3 regions of the Sediminibacillus dalangtanensis genome follow, and region 1 is predicted to be linked to each of the others. Evidence: riboswitches for the same ligand, from Rfam matches in the RefSeq annotation. Region 1 holds a riboswitch; each other region holds the start of a gene.
What was found. Region 1 has a riboswitch for S-adenosylmethionine ahead of ssuE (NADPH-dependent FMN reductase). Riboswitches for the same ligand answer to the same signal wherever they lie in the genome.
Positions count from the first base shown of each region.

Region 2: it holds a riboswitch for S-adenosylmethionine, as region 1 does, so the genes downstream of both, metK (methionine adenosyltransferase) here and ssuE (NADPH-dependent FMN reductase) in region 1, are expected to answer to the same signal.
Region 3: it holds a riboswitch for S-adenosylmethionine, as region 1 does, so the genes downstream of both, ERJ70_RS14125 (PLP-dependent aspartate aminotransferase family protein) here and ssuE (NADPH-dependent FMN reductase) in region 1, are expected to answer to the same signal.

Region 1 covers NZ_CP046956.1:3,023,881-3,031,904, reverse strand. The annotation lists gene ulaA (PTS ascorbate transporter subunit IIC) at 1-124, opposite strand, end outside; partial or broken gene ERJ70_RS15145 (PTS sugar transporter subunit IIB) at 127-403, opposite strand; gene ERJ70_RS15140 (BglG family transcription antiterminator) at 418-2,538, opposite strand; gene ERJ70_RS15135 (hypothetical protein) at 2,807-3,223, shown strand; gene ERJ70_RS15130 (cation:proton antiporter) at 3,565-4,800, opposite strand; SAM riboswitch class I at 4,961-5,069, shown strand; gene ssuE (NADPH-dependent FMN reductase) at 5,194-5,736, shown strand; gene ERJ70_RS15120 (LLM class flavin-dependent oxidoreductase) at 5,773-7,152, shown strand; gene ERJ70_RS15115 (trans-sulfuration enzyme family protein) at 7,271-8,024, shown strand, end outside.
Region 2 covers NZ_CP046956.1:2,617,877-2,625,900, reverse strand. The annotation lists gene ERJ70_RS13180 (ABC transporter ATP-binding protein) at 1-593, opposite strand, end outside; gene ERJ70_RS13175 (ABC transporter substrate-binding protein) at 606-1,598, opposite strand; gene pckA (phosphoenolpyruvate carboxykinase (ATP)) at 1,898-3,478, opposite strand; gene ERJ70_RS13165 (thiol-disulfide oxidoreductase DCC family protein) at 3,654-4,040, shown strand; SAM riboswitch class I at 4,123-4,228, shown strand; gene metK (methionine adenosyltransferase) at 4,441-5,640, shown strand; gene ERJ70_RS13155 (hypothetical protein) at 5,682-5,942, shown strand; gene ERJ70_RS13150 (sigma-70 family RNA polymerase sigma factor) at 6,064-6,597, shown strand; gene ERJ70_RS13145 (LCP family glycopolymer transferase) at 6,581-7,459, shown strand; gene ERJ70_RS13140 (hypothetical protein) at 7,639-7,908, shown strand.
Region 3 covers NZ_CP046956.1:2,811,236-2,819,259, forward strand. The annotation lists gene ERJ70_RS14120 (aliphatic sulfonate ABC transporter substrate-binding protein) at 1-319, opposite strand, end outside; gene ERJ70_RS14125 (PLP-dependent aspartate aminotransferase family protein) at 349-2,133, opposite strand; SAM riboswitch class I at 2,220-2,328, opposite strand; gene metX (homoserine O-acetyltransferase MetX) at 2,358-3,443, opposite strand; SAM riboswitch class I at 3,868-3,975, opposite strand; gene ERJ70_RS14135 (manganese catalase) at 4,209-5,033, shown strand; gene ERJ70_RS14140 (aspartyl-phosphate phosphatase Spo0E family protein) at 5,152-5,310, shown strand; tRNA gene ERJ70_RS14145 (tRNA-Arg) at 5,436-5,511, shown strand; gene ERJ70_RS14150 (ABC transporter ATP-binding protein) at 6,432-7,433, shown strand; gene ERJ70_RS14155 (ABC transporter ATP-binding protein) at 7,430-8,024, shown strand, end outside.

The DNA of each region.
Region 1 (8,024 bases):
TTTTTAGGGTGCCGGAGATGACATCGGCGATTTGCTTCCTCTGCAATAGCAGGCCAAAAAAGGCAAACAAGCCGACCAGGATGGAAGGGGTGCCGAGTATATCATTCATTAATAAATCAACCATGATTACGCCTCCTTTATATTTGTTTCGATGGCGGTGCGCAATTCCTTTTTATCCATTAAGTTATTTAGTTTGATAACATTTCTTGTACCGTCGTCCAAGCTATTTACAATGTCTTCCGATCCAAGGTAATAATCAGCAGGTTCTGTTTTACCTAGTGGTTAAATCGGTGTGAGAAACCTCAGCCTCCATACCGAGTTCGGATAAAATTTGTTTAACATTCATCTCTACGATAAAACTGCTTCCTAAACCATTTCCACAAACCACCAAAATTTTCTTCATCTTTTCTCTCTCCTTTACTCTTGGGAATAATAATCGACAAGTTCAAGTATTTCTTGTTTGTTGCTTGTTTCGATTAATCGATTGATATTTTCTTCTTCACCAAGCAGGTTTGTCAGTTGTGACAGGGCCTTCAGATGGGTTTCATTGTCTATTGCAGCCAATACAAATATCAGATTTGCCTGATGTTTTTCCTGGTCTGAAAATGAAATACTTTCCGAACTTTTCAGCAGACTGATACCAACTTTATTCACTCCGTTTTCAGGCCGGGAATGTGGAATTGCAATCCTCGGAGCGATTACAACATAAGGGCCGAGTGTCTTTATATCGTCGATCATCGAGTCGATGTATGCTTGTTCAATAAAATTCCTGTCAAGAAGCGGACGGGAAGCTAGTTTAATGGCTTTCTCCCAACCTTCTACTTCATCAACCAACTGGATCATTTCTTCTGTCAATAATTCATTTAACATGGGTTTGTCGCGCTCCTTTAATGTATCGGTTGTTTCAGCTTGAAGATGGCAGGATAGCTCACGAACCAATTCCTTTTTATCCAAAATCTGAGCATGATGTTGAACGATATCGATAATGCTTTCTACCGAGATTTTACTTTTGGCAGAACTATTTCTGCCAAACAGGAAGTTATATTGTTTAAGAAGCAATTCTTTTTCTTTTTCGTTCATAATTGGCTCGACTAATATGACTGGTACGCTTCCTGTTTTGATTGGTGTGGTGGAGAATATGACTTCAACATCGATTTTCATTTGGTAGTATTGTCGCAATGATATGCAACCTGCGATATCGATAGTAGATAGCAATTCTTCCAACTGCATACGAAGCATATTGGAAGTTCCGATCCCATTTTGACAAACAATTAGTGCGCGTCTTCTGGGTGCCGGCTTCTTCCCTTCTTTTTTCAACCATCCTCCAAAATGAATAGCAATATAGGCTAGTTCCTGCTCCGGAATTTTTTTATCTAAAATTGCTTCCAAATGAAAAACAACTCTTGAGGTAAGTTGATAGATTTCCGGATACTTCTGTTGGATGATACTGCTCCACTCATCGGTGATGTCCACATTGTATTTAAGCCGGTAATATGCCGGCTTGAGATGCAAAAAAAGAGTGGTTTCGAGTTTCTCCTTATTTTGAAAAACGACACAAGCGTATTTCTGAAAATCCAACACCATATGGTGGATGGCAGCTTTTAAACTTTTCATTTCTTCCGTCTTATGAACTTCAAAATCTGAATGATTCACTTTTGAACCAAGAAGATTCATTGTTACAAAATACACTTCATCTTCTGGTAAAGGATCATTCTCCAACTTACTTAATTGATTGATAATGGCTCTGGCAGCTGAGAATTCTTTGGTTTGTTGTAAGGCTTCTTTTTCAAATCTTTCCACCAAAACCCGGTGGCCATCGCGAATTCGCTGCATAAGAATCATGAATTGAAAAGCAAGGTATTCAATTGTGTCGTCCGTCAATTCAACTCCTAGCATCTCTTCATTGGAAACGATTACATTTTTTATGTGATAAAGACGCTGTTCACTAAAATAAGGCAGTTTCAGTAAATGCGGAACCACAGCTGTGTTCACCTTTTCTAAAATGTTTTCCCGTTTATTGGTTGTCACCAGTTGAGTGACATAATAAACGAGCGCGCTGCGCTTATTTGTTTCGCTTCCCGTAATTGAAAAACCTGATTTTCTGTCGAACTTCACCTCAAGAAGAAATTTTGTCAAAGCTTTTTTAAGTGCTTTTAGATCATTGGAGACAGTGCCTTTGCTTACCTGTGTCATTTTTTGCATGTCTTCCAGGAATAGTGCTTTTTCAGAAGATAACAATTGAACAGCCATCATCATGTGACGGTCCTGCTTATCGAAAAAGTACTGGGTATGATTCATTAATTGGACCAGAGAAGGTATCTTATGTTTATCTTCTTGTCTTAAATAGTAGCCTCGTTTTTTCTGCCTTTGAATCTCCTGAAGTCCATTCTCCTGCAAAAATTGGTTGATTTTTTTGAGGTCATAATAGAATGTTCTTCTGGAAATATTCAATGAATTAGTAATGGTTCTTACGGCTAAATATCCATTCGTTTCGACAAATCGGTTCAAAATATACTTGCTTCGCGCATCTAATGTCATTTGAGGATCCCCATTTCACATTTGTGCAGCCATTACATCGTGCAAATATTAAAAGAAAGTCAGCTAACTTAATTATGATTATAATACGATTCCGGGAAATGAAAAGGGGTTTTACGTTGCTAATTTGGTACACTCTGACTGTGCAAAATTAAATGAACATAGCTGTTCCCGCATTCCAACTGAAAAAGAATACATTCAACGGGTAAAACAATTTGCGATGGGGAATAGTTTAACTAGATGCTGACTCGGTATGGAAAGGATGGATCCGATGTATAAGAAAGTGAACGAGCTCATTACCTTGTTGGAAAGCAACGGGAAATGTGAAGTGAAATTGATCAACCGGGATAAACATAACTATGCGATTGAAACTATGGAAAAGCTGCCATGGAAACGGCATTCCAAGCGTTTCGGCAAGATTCGTGCGGGAGAAAACCGTTTGCGGGTTGATCTGGAAGTACCTAGTGATTCGATTTCTTCGAAGGAAATGAACAACGCAATAAAATTGCCACACAGACAAGATTTATCCCATACACGGACTTCTCATTTTGGACTTACTCAAAATGAGAAAGGTTATGATACGGTTGTCATTCAAATTTATCGTAAAGACTTAGACGACTTTTCTTTTGAGGACGAGCCCTTCGCCTCTTTGGTCAATAAAGTAATTGATTTGAATTCAGCAGAGTAAAGTCACTCGAAAAACGGTATAGTGGTCAAAGCAAAGACCGGACGATGGTTCGAAACGCAAGCATTCGAATTCGTCCGGTTTCTTTTTTGATTGTTCATATAAGGTAAGCTTCTTAGAAAACCTTCCTATGATTCTATTGTTTGATGAGTATTTCTTATTGCTATGGCGAGCTTGATGGATTGGCGCGTTTTCTGTTAGAAAGTTTTACTTTTGCTAAATCAATTGACGTGTCCTTGCTGTTTCTCCCATCGCGAGATTCACTTAATACTTGAAGAAGCACTTTTAACACTTCAGTCCAGTTAGCGTTCGGTATTACAAAGCGGATTTCACTGCGGTCATGTTTATTTGGTTGAATCGGTGCCTGACAAACCGAGCTTTTTGATCAATGGTTTGATGGACATCCCCTGGACAATCAAAGAGAATAAGACAACGGAGAAGGTCAGTAACAGGACAGTGTCACGGCCGGTGAATTCCATTGGAAGGCTGAGAGCGAGCGCAATCGATAAGCTTCCTCGTAAACCGCCCCAGTTAAGAAGAATCCGCTCTTTCCGATTCAAATCTTTTACGGGCAATGTGCTGATGTACAAGGCGATGATTCGACCGGTGATGACAAGAACGATCGCAAACGCGATGATGTTCCACTGATTATTGAAATCGATGTTGCGGATTTCCAATCCAATCAGCAAAAAGATGATTGAGTTGGCAACAAGGGTGATCACATCCCAAAACGTGTTGATAGTCACTCTCGTTTTTTCCGTCATACCAATTTTTCCGCCATAATCGGCAAACATAAATCCACCTGCTACCACCGCAATGACCCCGGATACCTCCAAGTGCTCCGCAATAAAATAGCTTCCGAAAAACAAGATGGCTGACAATGCAATCTCAAATGGATAATCATCAAAAAAGCGAATGATTTGAGAAAAAATAAAGCCGAGGATGACACCGACCAGCACGCCGCCCACACTGAATTTCAAGAATAACAGAATGCCACTGCCAAGTCCTTCCCAGCCTAACTCAATATAGGTAAGTAAATAAATCGATGAAATTTTGAAGAGTACCACGGCAATGCCATCATTGAACAATGATTCCCCTTCCATGATCGTGGACAGCTTTTCCGAAACGCCTAACGACTTAAAAATGGACACAACACTGATTGGGTCTGTGGCACTCATTAACGCTGCAAACGTGAACGCCACGGCTATTGGCAAGCCAATAAAATAATGGGTGGCAAAGCCAATCACGATAAACGACAGAAACGTACCGATGAAGGCCATACCGAGAACTGCGCGCTTATGTTGGTATAAATGGTGAAATGGCAGTTTCAGTGTCGCATCCCCCAGTAAAATCGGCAGGAACAATGAAATAATAATGGTCTGAAAAACTTCTGATTGGGTAATGTATGCTTCTGCTTCATCTATCAGTGGTACATGAACATTAATAATGCCCAGAAATAAACCGACCAAAACGAGTGCAATTGTATAAGGCTGACCGATCTTTTTAGCAATCCCGATAACGGCAACCGAGATAGCAAGCAGGATAAGAATCTGGATAAAAGTTTCGTTAAATTCATGCATAACGTTTCCTCCTGGATTAAGTATATCTATATGTTTCTCAAAAACCGGGCAGATAAACCTGCCAAACAAGCTACTTTATGCAGGCAGCACTATTCTGATTATTACAAAAAGTAGTTGACATGGAAAGTCATTGGTATTATGATAGGTGTCAAATTAAAAATTCTTATCCAGAGAAGCCGAGGGAACTGGCCCATTGAAGCTTCAGCAACCTCTGACTGTTGTCAGAAAGGTGCTAATTCCAGCCAAGATGCATTCTTGGGAGATAAGAGCGGATATCGGACGATAACAGCCCTCTTTTCTCATACTGCGGAAAAGGGGGCTTTTCTTATGGAAAAATTCCCTCTTACCCGAGTTGCTACGTAAATGCCATTTGGCAGAAAGGGAGAGATTTTCTTGAGTGAAATCATCATTTTATCTGGAAGTCCTTCAGCCCAATCTGGAACCGACGCGGTGCTGAACTATTTAGGGGAGTCTTTAAGGCGAAAGGGGTTTTCCACTGCACATTTATCTGTAAAGGATATCCCGCAAGCCGATTTGTTTGAAGGAAGGTATGACAGTCAGGCGGTTACGGAAGCGTCAGCGCTCATCCGTCAGGCAAAGGGGGCTATTGTCGGATCCCCCGTGTATAAAGCTGCTTACTCTGGTGTTCTCAAGGCATTTTTGGATATTTTGCCGCAGGATGTACTGGAGGATACACCGGTCTTACCACTGATGACCGGCGGCAGTCCCTCCCATTTACTTGCCGTGGAATATAGTTTGAAGCCGCTGTTGGCTACGCTGAAGGGACAGAATTTGAAGGGCGTTTATCTTTTGAACAAATGCATCGATAAACAGGACATCGAACAGCCGATTCATGATCATGACTTAAACCTGCGATTAGAGAAGCAACTGGATTATTTCGTCCAGACGGTCAATAAGCAAAAGCAGCCAATTTAAACCAATAAATATCCATCACAAGGAGGAGTAAATCGAATGACGGATAAGCGGATTTATTTAAACGCCTTTGATATGAATTGTGCAGGACACCAATCACCGGGATTATGGACACACCCTGACGACCAATCACACAGATACAAGGATAGTGAATATTGGATTGAGCTGGCAAAGCTTTTGGAAAGAGGAAACTTTGATGCAGTGTTTTTAGCTGATGTATTAGGTACCTATGATGTTTACGAGAATTCCCGGGATGCGGCGGTAAGACAGGGAGCTCAATCACCCGTGAACGACCCATTGCTGGTCGTCCCGCTTATGTCGGCGGTCACCAGGCATCTTGGTTTTGGCGTGACTGCTTCTGTCAGCCATGAGCATCCCTACACCTTCGCTCGCAGAATGTCGACTTTAGATCATTTGACAAAAGGAAGAGTAGGATGGAATATCGTTACTTCTTATTTAAAAAGTGCCGCAGTGAATATGGGGCTGGAAGACCAGGTGAACCATGATGAGCGGTATGATATTGCAGCAGAGTACGTGGATGTTTGCTACAAGCTTTGGGAGGGCAGCTGGGAAGATGAAGCAGTCCGTCTCGATAAAGAGAACGGAATTTATACGGATCCGGAAAAAGTCCATGACATCCATCATGAAGGCAAGTATTTCAAAGTTCCAGGCGCTCACTTAAGTGAACCATCGCCACAACGCACACCGGTGATTTATCAGGCTGGTGCTTCGAAAAAAGGCAGGGCATTTGCCGCCAGCAATGCTGAATGTGTCTTCATCGGCGCTCCAACCATCGAGGCTGCCAGGCAGTCGGTCAAAAAATTGCGAGAAGAGACGGTACTGGCAGGACGTAATCCGGAAGATGTTAAAATACTGACCATGTTTACCCCGGTTGTCGGCCGTACGGAAGAGGAGGCAAGAGAGAAGTTCAACGATTATAAAAACCATATCAGTCATGAGGGGGCACTGGCCTTGTTCGGCGGATGGACCGGTATCGATCTTTCTCAATACGGTCCTGATGAAAGTTTGCGGTATGTTGAAAACAATGCGATTCAATCAGCTGTCGAAAATTTCACAAGGATTGATCCGAACAAACAATGGACAGTGGAAGAAATCAAGGAATTTATCGGAATCGGTGGTCTCGGCGCCTATGCAGTCGGCTCACCGGAACAGATAGCTGATACGATGGAAGAATGGGTCAGGGAGGCCGGTATCGATGGCTTTAATATTGCCTATGCAATAACGCCTGGAACCTTCCAGGATTTCGTCGATTTGGTTGTCCCGATTTTACAAGAGCGCGGCCTCATCCGCTCCCGTTATGAAGGAGAAACCTTGAGGGATAACCTGTTTGGAGCAGGTCCCCGTCTTCCTGAAAACCATCCAGGGAAAAAATACAGCAGAGGAATTCAAACAGTGTAGCCAGGAACGGAGAGGTGAATAGTGCCTCTCCTTTTCTATTTAGTATGCTTGCGCTTTTCAACAATCTTGCGTTAAAGTAGTTATAATTATGTAAAGCTGGTAAAAGGGGAGCGATTATATGGGGAAACATTTTGATACGAAATCTGTTCATCTATCGGGCATCCAGGAGAAAAAAATCAATAGCAAGTCGACGCCGATTTACCAGACGTCAGCCTTTAAATTCAAAGACCTTGAAGATTTGGAGAACTTTTACCAAGGAAAGAATGATTATTTATATACGAGAGTCGGGAATCCGAATACAGATGAGTTAGGAGCCGCGGTGGCCCAACTGGAAGGAGCTCCGAGGGGGATAGCTGCCGCTTCGGGGACAGCAGCCATATTGGCAGGAATTCTTGCCGTTGCCAAGCAGGGAGACCATGTCATTGCGGCTACCGATATTTACGGAGGTACATATCAACTGCTTGCCAATGAACTGCCGGACTTAGGAATCGAAGTATCATTTATCGACTTTGCCGAAGGGGATAAAATCGCTGATTATATCCAGGGCAATACAAAGATGGTTTACTCGGAATCTGTTTCCAATCCGTTACTGCGCAAGGAGGATATAGAATCGCTCGTTACACTGGCCCAGGAGGCTCAGCTAGTCTTGATGGTCGACAACACGTTTGCCACACCTTACCTGTGCCGTCCCTATGAGCAAGGTGCCGATTTGGTTGTCCACAGCGCGACTAAGTACATCGGCGGGCACAGCGACATTACAGCCGGAGTGCTGGTCGGCCATGAAGGGTTGATCGAAAAAGCCAATCAAAAAATCGTGAACCTGGGAAGCAGTTTAAGTCCTTTCGAGGCCTGGCTCACCTGTCGTGGGTTGA
Region 2 (8,024 bases), 410 kb from region 1:
GCTTCGCCAATGTCGTGGGTAACGAGGACAGAGGTTTTGTGGTATTCCTTTAATAGATGGGAAACTAAATCTTCCAGCTTCAACTTGGTTTGATAGTCAAGAGCAGAAAACGGTTCATCCAGCAATAACAGCTTCGGATCAGTGATAAGCGTCCGGATCAATGCCGCACGCTGCCTCATGCCTCCAGATAGTTCGGCGGGATAAGCGTGGATGACATTTCCCAAACCGATTTCCTTTAAAAAGTCAATTCCTTTTTCTTGTACTTCTGCCGTTTGCTTTCGCTGGACTTTCGGTCCGATCAGAACATTATCGAGTATCGTTTTCCAAGGAAATAAATAATCCTGCTGCAGCATATAGCCAATCTCTGCTTCCGCATCTTCTACTTTAATGCCTGACAATGTCACTTCTCCACGGGTTGGCTTGATTAATCCCGAAATAATAGAAAGTAATGTTGTCTTTCCGCAGCCACTCGGGCCCAAAATCGAGATAAACGAGCCTTCTTCCACCGTAAAGGATATATTATCCAAAGCTTTTGTGTAGCTTTTTTCTGTGAAATACTGATGAGAAATGTGATTGAGAGCCAAGAAAGACATGGTTATCTCCTCCTATTCAGCCATCACATCTTCGGCAATGGTAGTGTTTACAAGCTCCTCATACGGGATATCCTCCGGCAGTTCCCCGGCTTCCTCCATGATTGCTTTAAGATTTTTCCATTCTTCTTCATCTAAAATTGGATCTTCTGCAAACGACCCTTGGCTTTTATAACGCTCGATAGAGGAGCTTAGAAGCTCTTTATCTACATCTTCAAAATAAGGTGCTACGATTTCAGCTATTTTTTTGGGTGGCTGTTCCTGGATATAGGTTTGCGCTTTGTAAATGGCTCTGGCGAATTTTTTCGCAGTATCTTCGTTATCTTTGAGAAAGCTTTGTTTTGCCATAAACACCGTGTACGGTACATGGCCGGACTCCTCGCCGAAGGAAGCAACGATATAACCATTTCCTTCTGCCTCAAACTTACTTGCTTGTGGTTCGAAAAGCTGAACGTATTCTCCGGTGCCGGATGTAAATGCACCCGGAATATTAGCAAAGTCGATATTCTGGATTAAGTTCAAATCTTCATGCGGGTCGATTCCATGCTGTTTCAACACATATTCGCCGACCATTTGCGGCATCCCGCCTTTTCGCTGTCCAAGAAAATCACTACCGATTAGATCTTCCCATTTGAAGTTATCATTTGGCTGTTTTGCTACCAGGAAGGTGCCGTCAGTCTGGGTCAATTGGGCAAAGTTGATAACCGGATCGTTGGCACCGCGCGCAGCTACATAAATGGATGTTTCGGACCCGACTAACGCCACATCTGCATCATCGGATAACAATGCCGTCATGGTTTTATCTCCTCCCCAGGTCGTCTGCAGCTCGACTTCCAGTCCTTCATCAGCAAAATACCCTTGTTCCAAAGCGACATATTGAGGAGCATAAAAAATACTGCGGGTAACCTCGGCGATTTTCACCGATGTTTTTCCTCCGTTCGAACTACATGCGGTTAATGCAAGAACACATACAAGTGTAAATAAGCTAAGCCAGTGGTTTCTTTTCATATCGGTCAACCTTTCGTTGAAATATATTCGGTTGGATTATTGTATGCGCAAGCCCAAAGTGTGTGAAATGCCCAGGGGAATAGAAGCTGGAAATGCGAAGAACAAGGAAGCTATTTTTCTTAGGTGACAGGATAAGGAATCGGAAGTTATCCTTAATCCTATTCCTAGTAAAGTACTCCTATTTATGGAGCATCGGAATGGTTCGGAGGAAGAGAAGAGGAATTAAAAAATCCTGCTGAGAAAAAATTTCTCTGCAGGATTTAGTGTGAATCGATTGCTCGTGGAGTCACTACATCTATTTATCCCTCGTACACAGGGCCGGCGTTTTTGATTTCCTCGCTTACTTTTGTAAAAGACCGGAAATTTTCATGAAACTTAGCTGCAAGTTGTGCTGCTTTTTCCTGGTAAGAGGAATAAGATTCCCAGGATTCCCATGGTTTCAGCAATTGGCTCGGAACACCAGGAATGGATTCCGGAATATGAAGCCCAAAATAGTCATCTGGTACCGTGTTTACTCCATCGAGACGCTGCTTCAGGACTGTGTCCACCATCGCTCTTGTATAAACAAGCGGGATTCTTTCCCCGATACCGAAAGGTCCTTTTATCCAACCGGTATTGATAAGGTAAACGTCTGCATCATATTGATCGATCTTGTCGCCGAGCATATCGGCATATACCGCCGGGGCAAGCGGCAGGAAGGGTGCACCGAAGCAGGCGGAAAAAGTCGCTTCTGGTGCGGTGATGCCCCGCTCCGTACCAGCCAGTTTACTGGTGTAGCCGCTGAGAAAATGATACATCGCCTGTTCCTTTGTCAATCTGCTGATTGGAGGGAGTACACCAAATGCGTCGGCAGTCAGGAATATAATCGATTTTGGATGTGGTCCCTTGCTTGGGAAAATGCTATTGTCAATATGGTCCAACGGGTAAGCAGCCCTTGTGTTTTCCGTCCGTTCCGTATTGGAGTAATCGGGCATTCCGTTATGACAGAAAACATTCTCCAGAACAGCACCATGTTTGATGGCATGGTATATCTGAGGTTCTTTCTCCTCACTTAGCCCGATGCACTTGGCATAACATCCCCCTTCGATGTTGAAAACGCCATTAGGTGACCACCCATGTTCGTCATCCCCGATAAGACAGCGATCAGGATTTGCAGACAATGTCGTTTTGCCTGTACCGGATAATCCGAAGAACAGGGCAGTATCTCCTGAATCACCGGTATTGGCGGAACAGTGCATAGGGAGCACTCCCTGTTGTGGCAATAAGTAATTCATAACGGAGAAAACTGCTTTTTTAATTTCCCCTGCATATTCGGTGCCGCCAATTAGGATGATTCTTTCTTCAAAAGAAATAATAATGAAAGCCTCTGAATTGGTGTTATCTCTTTTGGGATTTGCTTTGAAAGTGGGAGCGGAAATGACAGTGAACGCATTATGTTTACCGGCAGTCTCTTTGTCTTCCCGGATAAAAAGCTGTCGGGCAAACAAGTTATGCCAGGCAAATTCGGTGATGACTTCAATCGGAAGTCGGTAGTCTGTATCAGCTCCTGCCCAGCCGGTAAAGCGAAAAAGCGTGTCCTGGGAGCGAAGGTGCTCCATGACGCGTTCATACAAGGCGATAAAGCTGTTTTTATCCATCGGCTTGTTGATAGAACCCCAGTCAACTTGTTCAGCTGCTTCCCCTTCGTTTACAATGAACTTGTCTTTCGGAGAGCGTCCGGTATATTTTCCGGTAGTGACGCTGACGGCCCCATTGGCAGTAATGGTTCCTTCGCCGCGTTTCTCGATGATTTCTACCAGTGCTTCTGTAGAAAGATTGAATTGGCAGTTCTGCAGGATCGTTTTGCCCAATTTAGAAGCGCTTTCATTTGTTGGGTTCACTTGCTCACTTCCTTTGTGTAAATTGATAGCTTGATAACGAATAGTATAACATAATGATTAATATATAACATACTGGTTTACAAAATGAAAGGTGATCGTTAAAATTTCCGCTATTGCTTTATTTTCGTTAAAATAAAGGGAAGGGACTAGTAAAAGCTCAAAAAGGCGGGATAATATGGAACGTAAATCAATTGTACTCTACGATGGCGATTGTTACTTGTGCCGGCAGACAAAACAAGTAATCAAGCTGCTGGACTGGTTTGGCGCTTTTCGATGGCTATCGCTACAGGAATATGAAAAAAGGCAAACCGTTTCGAGTAAACAACGGGAAGTGATAAGGGGAGAAATCCATCTCGTGAAGCCTGATGGGAAAATAAGTACAGGTTACCAAGCTGTTCGATTTATGCTTGTCCGTTGTCCTTTAACTGCACCGCTGGGATTCCTGATGTACCTGCCGTATGCTGAAGTGATAGGAGACCCTCTGTACCGATTGATAGCCAAAAACCGTTATCGTATTTTTAAAAACAAGTGTACCAACGGTGTGTGCAAACTCCCTCAATAGCATAAGTTAATTCCAACCAAAAAGGTGGTAATTTATTGACATTGCCGGCATGTTTCGTTACGATAAAGTGCGAACGGATACTCTCTTATCCAGAGACGGCGGAGGGACAGGCCCGAAGAAACCCGGCAACCATCATGCAGATGAAAAGGTGCCAACCTGATGCAAGGTTTTACCTTGGACGATAAGATGAGAAAGGCCATTTTCCTTTCCTTCTCCTTATTAAGGAAAGGTTTTTTGTTTGATTAGAGGTAAAATACCATGCGCTCATGATTTTATTCGTATAGATGACAAAAAACAGTTTAACGGGAATGGAAATTCACCAGCTTAATGAAATTGTAATAACATACCTAGGAAAGAGCGGTTCCGTATTATTTGATGAAATGAAGGAGGATTTAGCAGAATGACTGCAAATCGTCGATTATTCACCTCAGAATCGGTTACAGAAGGACACCCCGATAAAATTTGTGATCAGATTTCTGACGCCATTTTAGATGAAATTTTGGCAAGTGATCCAGATGCTCGTGTGGCATGCGAGACAACTGTTACTACCGGTCTGGTTTTAGTATCGGGGGAAATCACTACCACTACTTATGTTGATATTCCAAGCATTGTTCGTAAGACAGTGAAAAATATTGGGTACACGAGAGCGAAGTATGGCTTTGATGCGGAAACTTGCGCTGTCCTGACCGCGATCGATGAACAGTCCCCTGATATTGCGGGGGGCGTGGATCAGGCTTTGGAAGCACGCGAAGATACAAGCTACGATGAAGAAATCGAAGCAATCGGTGCTGGTGACCAGGGTCTGATGTTCGGGTACGCAAATAATGAAACGCCAGAGCTAATGCCGCTGCCTATTTCACTCGCCCATAAAATAAGTAAGCGTCTGTCAGATGTCAGAAAGGAAAACATTCTGCCTTACTTGCGCCCGGATGGAAAAACCCAGGTGACAGTAGAATATGATGAAAATGACAAACCAGTAAGAGTGGATACCATCGTCATTTCCACCCAGCATCATCCGGAAATCGAGCTCAAACAAATTCAACAGGACATTAAAGAATTTGTCATTAAGCCGATTGTGCCGGAAGCGTTTCTGGATGAGAAAACAAAGTATTTCATCAATCCAACAGGCAGGTTTGTAATCGGTGGTCCACAAGGGGACGCCGGCTTGACAGGAAGAAAAATCATTGTTGATACTTACGGGGGATACGCCCGTCATGGAGGCGGCGCATTCAGCGGAAAGGACGCCACCAAAGTGGACCGCTCGGCTGCATATGCGGCACGATATGTTGCGAAAAACATTGTGGCAGCGGAACTAGCCGAGTCCTGTGAAGTCCAGCTTGCTTACGCCATTGGTGTGGCAGAACCAGTATCCATATCGATTAACACCTTCGGTACAGGGAAAGTAACGGAAAATGAATTAGTAAAAGCTGTGAGGGAATTATTTGACCTTCGTCCAGCAGGTATTATCAAGATGCTTGATTTGAAACGTCCTATTTATCAAAACACAGCTGCGTACGGACACTTTGGCAGAACCGATATCGAATTTCCTTGGGAAAAGACCGATAAGGTAAACAGTTTGAATGAATTTTTGAACCAGTAAATGTAACAATAGCATAGTTGAAAAGGGTAAAAAACCGAACGATGATTCGAAATTTTAATTATTCGATCTCGTTCGGTTTTTTTATTTTTATTTTAACCTGTGAAGTAACCAATTTCTCTTTTGAATCAATGGTGGTAAACATTCCGGTCCGGCAAGGTGCTTTGCTTAAGCTTGTCGGAGGACCAAACGATGTGGGTCATGCAAGCGTTGCCACAGGACGTGGCGGCTTTAGCCTGTACTCCTTTGAACAGGCGCTTGCGCTTTTCTTTATTGAGGTGGGTATGATGTTTGTGCATTTTTGATACCACAATCCTTTCTACCGATGAGGAGAGGCAGAAAATTTCTGGTTAATTCCGAAACTAATCGATTTCGGCTATCGTCTATAGGTGGAGTTAGCAAAGAAAGGTGGAAAAGAGGGGAGTTATGGAAAAAGGAGAAAAAGAAGATTTCTTAGAAGCGATAATGTTAAAACATGGGGATGATTTGGTAAGATTAGCATTCAATTATGTGAAAGATAAAGAAACTGCTAAAGATATGGTCCAAAATTCTTTCATTAAGTGTTATGAAAACTTGGGTAAATTTCGTTATGATTCAACCATCAAAACATGGTTATACCGGATCACCGTCAATCAATGCAAGGATTATTTAAGGAGTTGGCATTATCGGAAAGTCAAAACCAAAAGTGTGTTTGTGAATGCAATCAAATCTATTTCATCCTTAACAGAAAATGAGGTTATAAAAAAATCAGAATCTGAAGAGATGAAAAGTCTTATGTTCTCTTTGCCCGAAAGCTACAGAGAAGTTATTTATTTATATTATTACAAAGACTTATCCATCCCAGAAATAGCTGAAGTAACTGGTTTGAATCTTAACACCGTTAAAACAAGACTTAGGAGAGGAAAGCAAAGGCTGAAAAATTTACTAGAGGAGGCTGAGGTGTATGGGGAAATTTACTAAGCGAATTTCAAGATATGAAGATGATCATGATTTAACGTTTACGAGAGAAGACAGGATAGAAACACTTAGAAAAATCCATAGGAAACACAAAGGTAACCGAAGGGATTCTTTGTTCTACATTGGTAAACGTTTTGTCGGTCCAATATTAGGCACTTTCATTGCAGTACTTTTATTGATAGGGATTCTTTTACCAAAATTTTATCAAAATGACGGGATAAAACAGCCACTTTCAAACCATGCCTCTGAGCAAGAGCAAGAAAGTACTTCATTTTCCGTCTTACTAATGGGAAAGGATTCAACTGAGAATGATAATATGAGAACGACGGTTCATATTTTATTAACATACAACAGTACGGAGAAAACCATAAAGTTAGTACCGATTCCAAGAGATGCTTATGTGGAAATATATAATGCTGCAGGAGAAAAAAAACATGAGGATAAATTAATGCACGCATATGCTTTTCATTCGTCCCCTGAAGCTGTCTCATCCACAGTCTCAAATCTTTTCGATTTATCTGTTGATTACTATTCCATTTTTTCAGAAGAAGAAATATATGGAGGACTGGAAATAACGGAGGCTGAAAGAAGGGCAAATCATATACAGCTTGGAGATTTACTGGAAGAACAGTTAACCTTTTCGCAGCTAAAAAAGATCGTTGAAGAAAGCGAAACAAATATTCCGAGCGATGTTCTCACCCATTTCAAAATCGAAGAGAGTAATACGGACCCAATAGAGGTGGTTGACTTGGAGAATGGTGTAGAAGAAACTCATATGAATGGTATTTATTATATAAAGATTAAACAAGATACGATAGAAACAACGACCACTAAACTAAAACAGCATATTGGAAACGGATACTAAAGGTCGAGTAACCAGAAATCGAAAAGATAGGATGGGTCTCTGTTCTGAAATTCAATTTCCGCTGTCATTCTGTTTCAACCGCCCGATTGGGCAGGGGGGATGGTTTCATATAATGGCTGTAACCGGCGTATTGAAGAACTTAAGAAATGTTCTAGATGCCAGGCAAAGGAGGTTATTCTTTGAGCCATTTCGAAACGTGCAACAGAAATATTGGGGAAGCCGTCAAAATTACTTGTCAAGATGGCACTGTTCACCGGGGAATCATTGATAGAGTGCACAGGGACCGAGTGTTCATCCGCCCGATTGAAGACAGAGTCGGAGATCCGGGTCCCGGCGGCCCAGGGTTGTTTTTGTATGGACCTGGCTGGGGCTGGGGATACGGTGCTGCCTATGGGATAGCATTCGCTTCTATAGCGGCACTTACCTTGCTTCCTTTTATTTTTTGGTAGAAGAGTAGGAGAAACTGCCGAAAACCCATCCAGGTTTCCGAAGGATATGATGGAAGCCTGCCGGGTCTTTTGGCAGGTTTTTTGTTGATTGCACTTTCTGTCTATTTTTCGGTTAG
Region 3 (8,024 bases), 210 kb from region 1:
CTTTGGACATCAACGCTGCCGCTCCGGCAGTCGATCCAAAATCGACGCTGTCACTGTTCAAAAACTCCAGGGCTTTATTGCTCCCTTGGCTTAGTGCCCATTCTATGTCGATGCCCTCTTCTTCAAATTCTTCCTCTGCCCAGCCGAATTTTTTCAACACCAGGCTGGTCGGTGAATAGTACGCATAGTCAAGCCGTATCTTATCTGGCGCTCCTTCCGAACTTGCGCTCGATGAACAGCCGGCAGTAACGATAATAATCACCGCCAAAGCCGTCAGAGCTAAAAAACTTCTTATATCTATCAATGGGATGCGATTCATGGGTATCCTCCTCGTCGTTGGTATGATTTTTATATTTCACAGGCGTAAGTCGTAATCGTTCCACGTAAGCGCTGCGCTTCTTTGTACGTGCAGCGGTTATGGACCACCTGAAGCCCAGCATTTCTGGCAATTTCGGCCGCTTCATCCGAAACAACTCCTTCTTGCAGCCAGAAAATTTTCGGCCGGACTTCCGCTGCTTCGCGGGCGATTCCGATTGCGGCTTCCGGACTTCTGAATACCTGGACGATATCGATCGGTTCCGGAATGCTTTTCAAGTCTGGGTATGCCTTTTCTCCTAAAATTTCCGTTTCCCGTGGATTCACCGGTATGATTTTATAGCCAAGCCGCTGCATTTTCCTAGCCAGGCGATGGCTTGGTCTCGCCTCTTTGCCGCTCAGTCCAACAATCGCCAATGTTTTTTGACGCTGTGTTTCTTTCCCGTCGGTTTCGACCCGTTCTGTCGGGGACTGCAATGCCCAGCGGATTACTCCCTCATCGTTGATGACGATTTCTGGTCCGCTCTCCTTTTGTTGCCCCGTCGCTTTTGCCAATGCTGCATCCAAATCGTTGATCAAATCTCTCACCGACTCGATCCCCACCGACAGCCGGACGAGCTCCGCTTTGACTCCGGTCCGTTCCAATTCCTCCGGTGACAGCTGCTGGTGGGTCGTGGAGGCCGGATGGATGATCAACGATTTGGCATCTCCGACATTGGCTAGATGCGACCATAAAGCCACATTGTTGATTAACTTGCGGCCTGCTTCTTTCCCGCCCTTAATGCCAAAATTGACGATTGAACCGTACCCGTGCTGCAAGGTTTCACTTGCTTGCTGGTGGGACGGATGCTCCTCCAATCCTGGATAGGACACCCATTCCACTGCCGGATGGTCCTTTAAGTAACGGGCAAGCTCCACCGCATTCTGGTTATGCCGTTCAACGCGCAGATGCAAAGTTTCCAGGCCTTGCAGCAGCAAAAAAGCGTTGAAAGGACTCAGCGAAGCTCCGAAATCACGCAGCAGCTGCACCCTTACTTTGGTGCTGAACGCCAATGTTCCGAAATCCACGGCATAGCGGATGCCATTGTAGCTCGGATCCGGGTCCGTAAACTGGGGGTATTTTTCCGAATTCCAATCAAATCTTCCACCATCGACGATCACCCCGCCAATCGAAGTGCCATGCCCTCCAATCCATTTGGTTGCCGAGTGAACGACAATATCTGCTCCAAGTGTGATTGGCTTGCAAACATGTGGTGTAGCAAAGGTGTTGTCAATGATCAGCGGCACCCCATGTTCATGGGCGATTCCCGCAACTTTTTCGACATCGAGCACGTGCAGACTGGGATTGCCGATGATTTCTCCATACACTGCTTTGGTTTTATCGGTAATCGCCGCGCGGAAATTTTCAGGATCGGTCGGATCGACAAAGTTTACCTTGATGCCATAACGCGGCAGGGTGGTCGAGAACAAATTGTACGTACCGCCATATAAGTTGGTGGCAGCTACAATTTCATCCCCTGCACTGGCCAGGTTAAGAATCGATAATGTGATAGCTGCCATACCGGAAGATACACCGACTGCCGCCACGCCTTCCTCCAACAAAGCCAGCCGTTTTTCAAAAACATCTACAGTCGGATTTCCCAAACGGGAATAAATGTTTCCCGGTTCATCGAGAGCGAACAACCGCTCTGCATGTTCTGTATCGTGGAACACATAGGAAGTAGTTTGATAGATTGGGACAGCTCGCGACCCTGTTGTCGGATCCGGGGACTGACCGCCGTGAAGTGATAACGTTTCTAAATCATAAGTATTTGCCATGTTTCTATTCCTCCTGTTAATTAACTTTTTATCAGCCAAAACAAAAAGCCCTCTTCATAAGAAGAGGACTGATCACACAATCTCTCCTCTTATCTACCAGGATTACTCCTGCAGGAATTAGCACCTTTCAAGTCAATTCGACTTGAAGGTTGCCGGGCTTCATCGGGCCAGTCCCTCAGCCTCTCTGGATAAGAGTCCATATTAAATTGTCTTGTCTTTGTGTATTAGTTTTCCAATCCCGATTTAATAATGCTTCCCCATTTTTCAAATTCGACCAGAAAACCGTCATGCCCGAAACTGGTATCAATCAACGTGTATTCTGCCTCTTTCCCATTCTGTTTCAACTGGTCGATGAACTGTTCCAGCGAACCCGGCGGAAACAGCAAATCCCCGCTGTAACCCAGCGCCGTTACCGGTGCTTCAATCCGGGAAGCGGCCTGTTGCCAACCGTCGCGACCACGCCCGATATCATGGGTATCCATCGCCTTCAACAAATACAAATAACTGTTGGCATCAAAACGTTTGGTCAGCTTTTTCCCCTGGTAATCAAGATAGGATTCGATTTCATAGGCAATTTCATCGTGGAAGTTCCCGGCAGGGGCACGCTGCTTCCTGGAAAAACGTTCATTGAACAAATCTCCCGATCGGTATGTGATCATCCCCACCATACGTGCCAGACTCAATCCACTCTCCGGTATGGTTCCTTCGGTATAATTGCCATTGTTCCAATTCGGGTCATGAAGAATGGCAAGCCTTGCGATATTGTTAAATGCAATCGCATAGTCGGTCAAGTACGGCGTGACAGCCAATGGGATCAAACGGTCCATTTTGTCAGGGTACATCACTCCCCACTCCAATACTTGCATCCCGCCGAGCGACCCGCCTATGACTGCGGTCAAATGGTCGATACCCAATTTTTCAAGTGCCATCTGTTGGGCACGGACCATATCGCGGACCGTTATAAACGGAAACTTGGCCTGGTAGGGCTCTCCTGTCCGAGGGTCTAGACTAAGCGGTCCGGTCGAACCATTGCAGCCGCCCAATACGTTGAATGAAATAACTTGGAACCGATCACTATCGATAAAGCCCCCAGGGGTGATCATTTCTGCCCAGTAGCCTGGCATATCCTGGTCACCAGCTGCATGTTGGCTGCCGGTCAATGCATGACAGACTAGGATTGCCGGTCCCTCGGCCAATCCAACCCGTTCGTAGGCAAGCTCAACCTCCTGGATCACGGTACCGGATTCCAACTCGAGTTCTCCTATGTTGACAGTACCGGTCTTCCTCTCAACAGCTGTTTTCACTTCCATACGACGGATCCACCACCTTTCTTGTTTTCAATTGATTTGCTCATTTCTCAATCCATTCGCCACAGCGAACCCATATGGATATTCTTTATCACTTTTCCAGTTGTTTGCCTCCCAGTTAACTGTCCAGGAAGGCAGGACAAAAGCGCAAGCGCCTGTTTAAAGGAGTACAGGCTAGAGTCGCCACGTCCTGTGGCAACGCCTGCATGACCCACATCGTTTGGGCCTCCGACAAGCTTAAGAATAGCCTCGGCTTGGCGCTTTTTGCCACACAGAGGGTGGGCTTAAGACCTCGAGGGGGTAAGCGCTGGAGCTGGATGTGGCTGGTTCAGCCAATAATGATCCACAGACAGTTAAATTTATAAATTTCCTACACAATAAAAAAATGCCTCTCCAGAAGATAGAGAGGCATTGGTTATCAATTCACTCCTTATCTTCCAAGCTTTCGCTCAGCAGGAATTAGCACCTTTTTAAGCCGTGGCTTAAAGGTTGCCGGGTTTCATCGGGCCAGTCCCTCCACCTCTCTGGATAAGTATTCGCAATATTCCGTTTTGATTGTAACCAGAATTCTAGCATGTAGCAGAAAACCTGTCAACAGGTTTTCTGCCTATTTCATTTTTTAAAATTATTATTAAGAAAAAATAAGAATAAACCGTTTATTTCCCGTTACTTGCGGGAAGATGTTAACTGTCGCGATAGGACGGGCCCGCCAGCGATATCGAAGTCAGAAGAAAGCAGACGAAATTACTTAAAAAGGTGGTTTTTCACTTGTTTTTTCACAGAAAAGAACTTCAGTATCATGCAAAACCAGAAAAGTCCGACCCACTCTTTGCCAAGCAGCTCCAGGAGATCTTAGGTGGACAATTCGGTGAAATGTCCGTAGCGATGCAGTATCTTTTCCAAGGCTTCAACACGCGCGGAAACGAAAAGTATAAAGACTTGATCATGGACACTGGTGCAGAAGAACTTGGCCACGTTGAAATGATTGCCACCATGGTTGCACGTTTACTGGATGGAGCGCCAATCAACGAACAGGAAAAAGCGGCTGAAGACCCTGTAATCGGCGCAATTATGGGCGGTATGAACCCGCATCACGCGATTGTTTCCGGACTCGGAGCCACTCCGGAAAATAGTGCAGGCGTCCCATGGAGTGCAGGATATATCATTGCCAGCGGCAACTTGATGGCAGACATGCGTGCCAATCTTAACGCTGAATCGCAAGGAAGACTGCAGGTTGCCCGACTTTATGAATTGACGGAAGACCGCGGTGTCAAAGACATGCTTTCCTTCCTGCTGGCCAGAGATACCATGCACCAAAACCAATGGATGGCAGCCCTGCAGGAATTAGAAGAAAAAGAGGGCGGCAAAATCACTCCTACCACCGTACCAGCAGAATGGGAAGCATTGGACTTCTCCCATAAACTGTATAACTTTTCTGAAGGAGAGGATAGTGCACGCGGTATTTGGGCTTCTGGCAATGCGCCTGACGGCCATGACTTTCAATATGAAAGCGAGCCAGTAGGCTTTGGAGGAAAACCGGAACTGAAACCAGCTCCTCCATATGTACACTCAACACCTCCCCTTGATAAATAAACACAGACAAGCGAAATAGACCTGTGTACCAAGTCGTGCACAGGTCTATTTTTTGGTTGTTTTTTTCTTGTTGATCAAGGGAAGTACATATCGTGATACACTTTTCTTGGAGGGAATTATGGTTTATTTGCGGGAACTGGAAGAAAAAATCGAAGCATTGCGACTTAAAATGTATGAAGCATACAGTAAAAATCCGAGTGGGCAAGAAGTGCTGCAAATATCCCAAACGCTGGACGAAGCCATCAACCAGCTTGAACAGCAAAAACGACAGCAATAATTTGTTTAGTTCTCGCTGCCTGTTCAATAGGTTATATTTTACCTCTTGCATTCAAAAATTATATGACGTATAATAGTCGTTGTCAGTCGGCGCTGAATATCAGCACCGAATAACCCTATTATTTTGCGCTCGTAGCTCAGTCGGATAGAGCGGTGGTTTCCGGTACCACGTCTGTCGGGGGTTCGAATCCCTCCGAGCGCGTATTTCAAAAGGACTTCCTTCAAGTAATTTGAAGGAAGTCTTTTTTTTATGGGAGAAGTAGTATTAATAGCGGTGTGATGCTTCCTTTCTTCCGTGGCTTCCACTATGTTTTGCGAGCAACTATGTAGGTTTTCACATCCATTCTAGCCAATAAATTTAATGGTCGAATCGAGGCTGAAAAACGAGAGAAAGAACGTCATCCAAACGATGAAGAACGGTTCCGGGCTAAAATGCTAGCGAATCTATCTTCATCATGCTTATGAAGTGCGGTTCCACGCCGATATACTAGCGAAACCTTCTTCATCACCTCTATGAAGTGCTAATCAACGCCGAATTGCTAGCAAAATCACCTTCATCAACCCTATGAAGTGCGAATCAACACTAAAATACTAGCGAAATCATCTTCATCACCCTTATGAAGTGCGGTTCTACACCGAAATGCTTGCAAAACCATCTTCATCAACCCTATGAAGTGCGGTTCTACGCCGAATTGCTAGCAAAATCATCTTCATCAACCCTATGAAGTACGGTTTCAAGCCAAAATGCTAGTAAAACAATCTTCATCACGACAATGAAGAGCGAATAAACACCAAAATACTAGTAAAAAGATCTTCATCCACCTGCTCAACTTCTCTCCCCTTCACAATTGCTCGGTTTGTCCAAAAAACCATCGACAGTCTACCTTCTCAGCTCTTATCCTTTCATCTCCTATCCTCCCATATACCTCCCTACCTCCCAATCGCCCTTTCTTTTCCACTCTGTCACAGATTTTTTATGAGAAAAATGAGAAAAACTCCACAGGCCCGTCATAGTATGTATAATAAGTAGATAATTCAGAAAAGTCCGATTTGTTAAACATCCATTATATTCTCGGATCTTCGAAGAAAACACACACTAACCAACCAGTAAGGAGGTCGAGCATGAATTCCAAAACACCTATTTTGGAAGTCAATCAATTACATACCCACTTTTTCACCAAATCAGGCGTTGTTAAAGCTGTCGATGGCGTTTCATTCGCCATCAGTCCCGGTGAGACACTCGGGATTGTCGGAGAGTCCGGATCAGGGAAAAGTATCACCGCCATGTCGATCATGAATTTGATCCCTTCCCCTCCCGGAAAAATAGTCGATGGCGAAATTTTATTTAAAGGGGAAGATTTGCTAAGAAAATCCGAAAAGCAAATGCGGAAGATTCGGGGTAAAGAAATCTCGATGATATTCCAGGATCCGATGACTTCTCTCAATCCTGTATTCACTGTAGAAAAACAGATGGTCGAAACGATTTTGGTCCATGAAAAAATGAACAAAAAACAGGCAAAAGAGCGGGCTGTCGAACTGCTTGATTTAGCCGGAATCCCGGAAGCGCGGGGCCGCTTAAAAAACTATCCGCACGAATTTAGCGGCGGTATGCGGCAGCGGGTGATGATTGCCATGGCGCTGGCCTGCAACCCCGAGGTCTTGATTGCCGATGAGCCTACGACCGCCCTTGATGTTACCATCCAGGCGCAAATATTAGACTTGCTGGCCAGACTGCAAAAGGAAATGGGAATGGCCATTATCATGATCACCCACGACCTTGGCGTTGTGGCAGAGGTTTGCGACCGAGTCATGGTCATGTACGCTGGAAAACCTGTCGAATACACAGACAAGGATACCTTGTTTGAACAGGCAAAGCATCCCTATACGGTGGGATTGATGAATTCGATTCCCCGCATCGCATCCAAACAAGAAAAATTGGCTGCTATCGAAGGGCTTCCTCCTGATTTGCGGTCCCTTCCCGGAGGATGCAGCTTTGCGCCACGGTGCAGTCATGCAACGGAAAGCTGTTTAAGTCATGACCCAGCATGGACAGAACAAGCTGCAAATCACCATGTCCGATGCCTGTTATATGAAGAAGATGCAGAAAAGGTGGTGTCGGAATGAGCCCTTTATTGGAAGTAAATAATTTGAAAAAGCACTTCCCGATAAAAGGAAGCAGCTTATTCGAAAAGGAAAAGAGAGCCGTCAAGGCCGTAGACGATGTTTCCTTTCATGTCAACAAAGGGGAGACACTGGGACTTGTGGGAGAAAGCGGATGTGGCAAATCGACCACCGGACGCGCGATTTTAAAACTTTTGGAACCGACTTCCGGGGAAATCCGCTTTAAAGGGGAAGATATCACTGGCTACCGCGGCGAAAAACTTAGAAAGCTAAGGCGCGACATGCAATTAATTTTCCAGGATCCCTACGCATCTCTCAATCCAAGAAAAACAATCGAACAAATCATCACCGAACCGATGAAAATCTTCGGAATGCCGAAAGGAGATCGGAGGCAGAAACTTGATCGACTGCTCGAAGTCGTCGGGCTCAGTTCCTATCATAAACAACGTTATCCCCATGAATTCAGCGGTGGTCAACGACAGCGCGTAGGGATTGCCCGTTCCCTGGCACTGGACCCCGAATTGGTGATTTGCGATGAACCAGTTTCAGCTCTCGATGTATCCATTCAGGCTCAGGTGATCAACTTGATGGAAG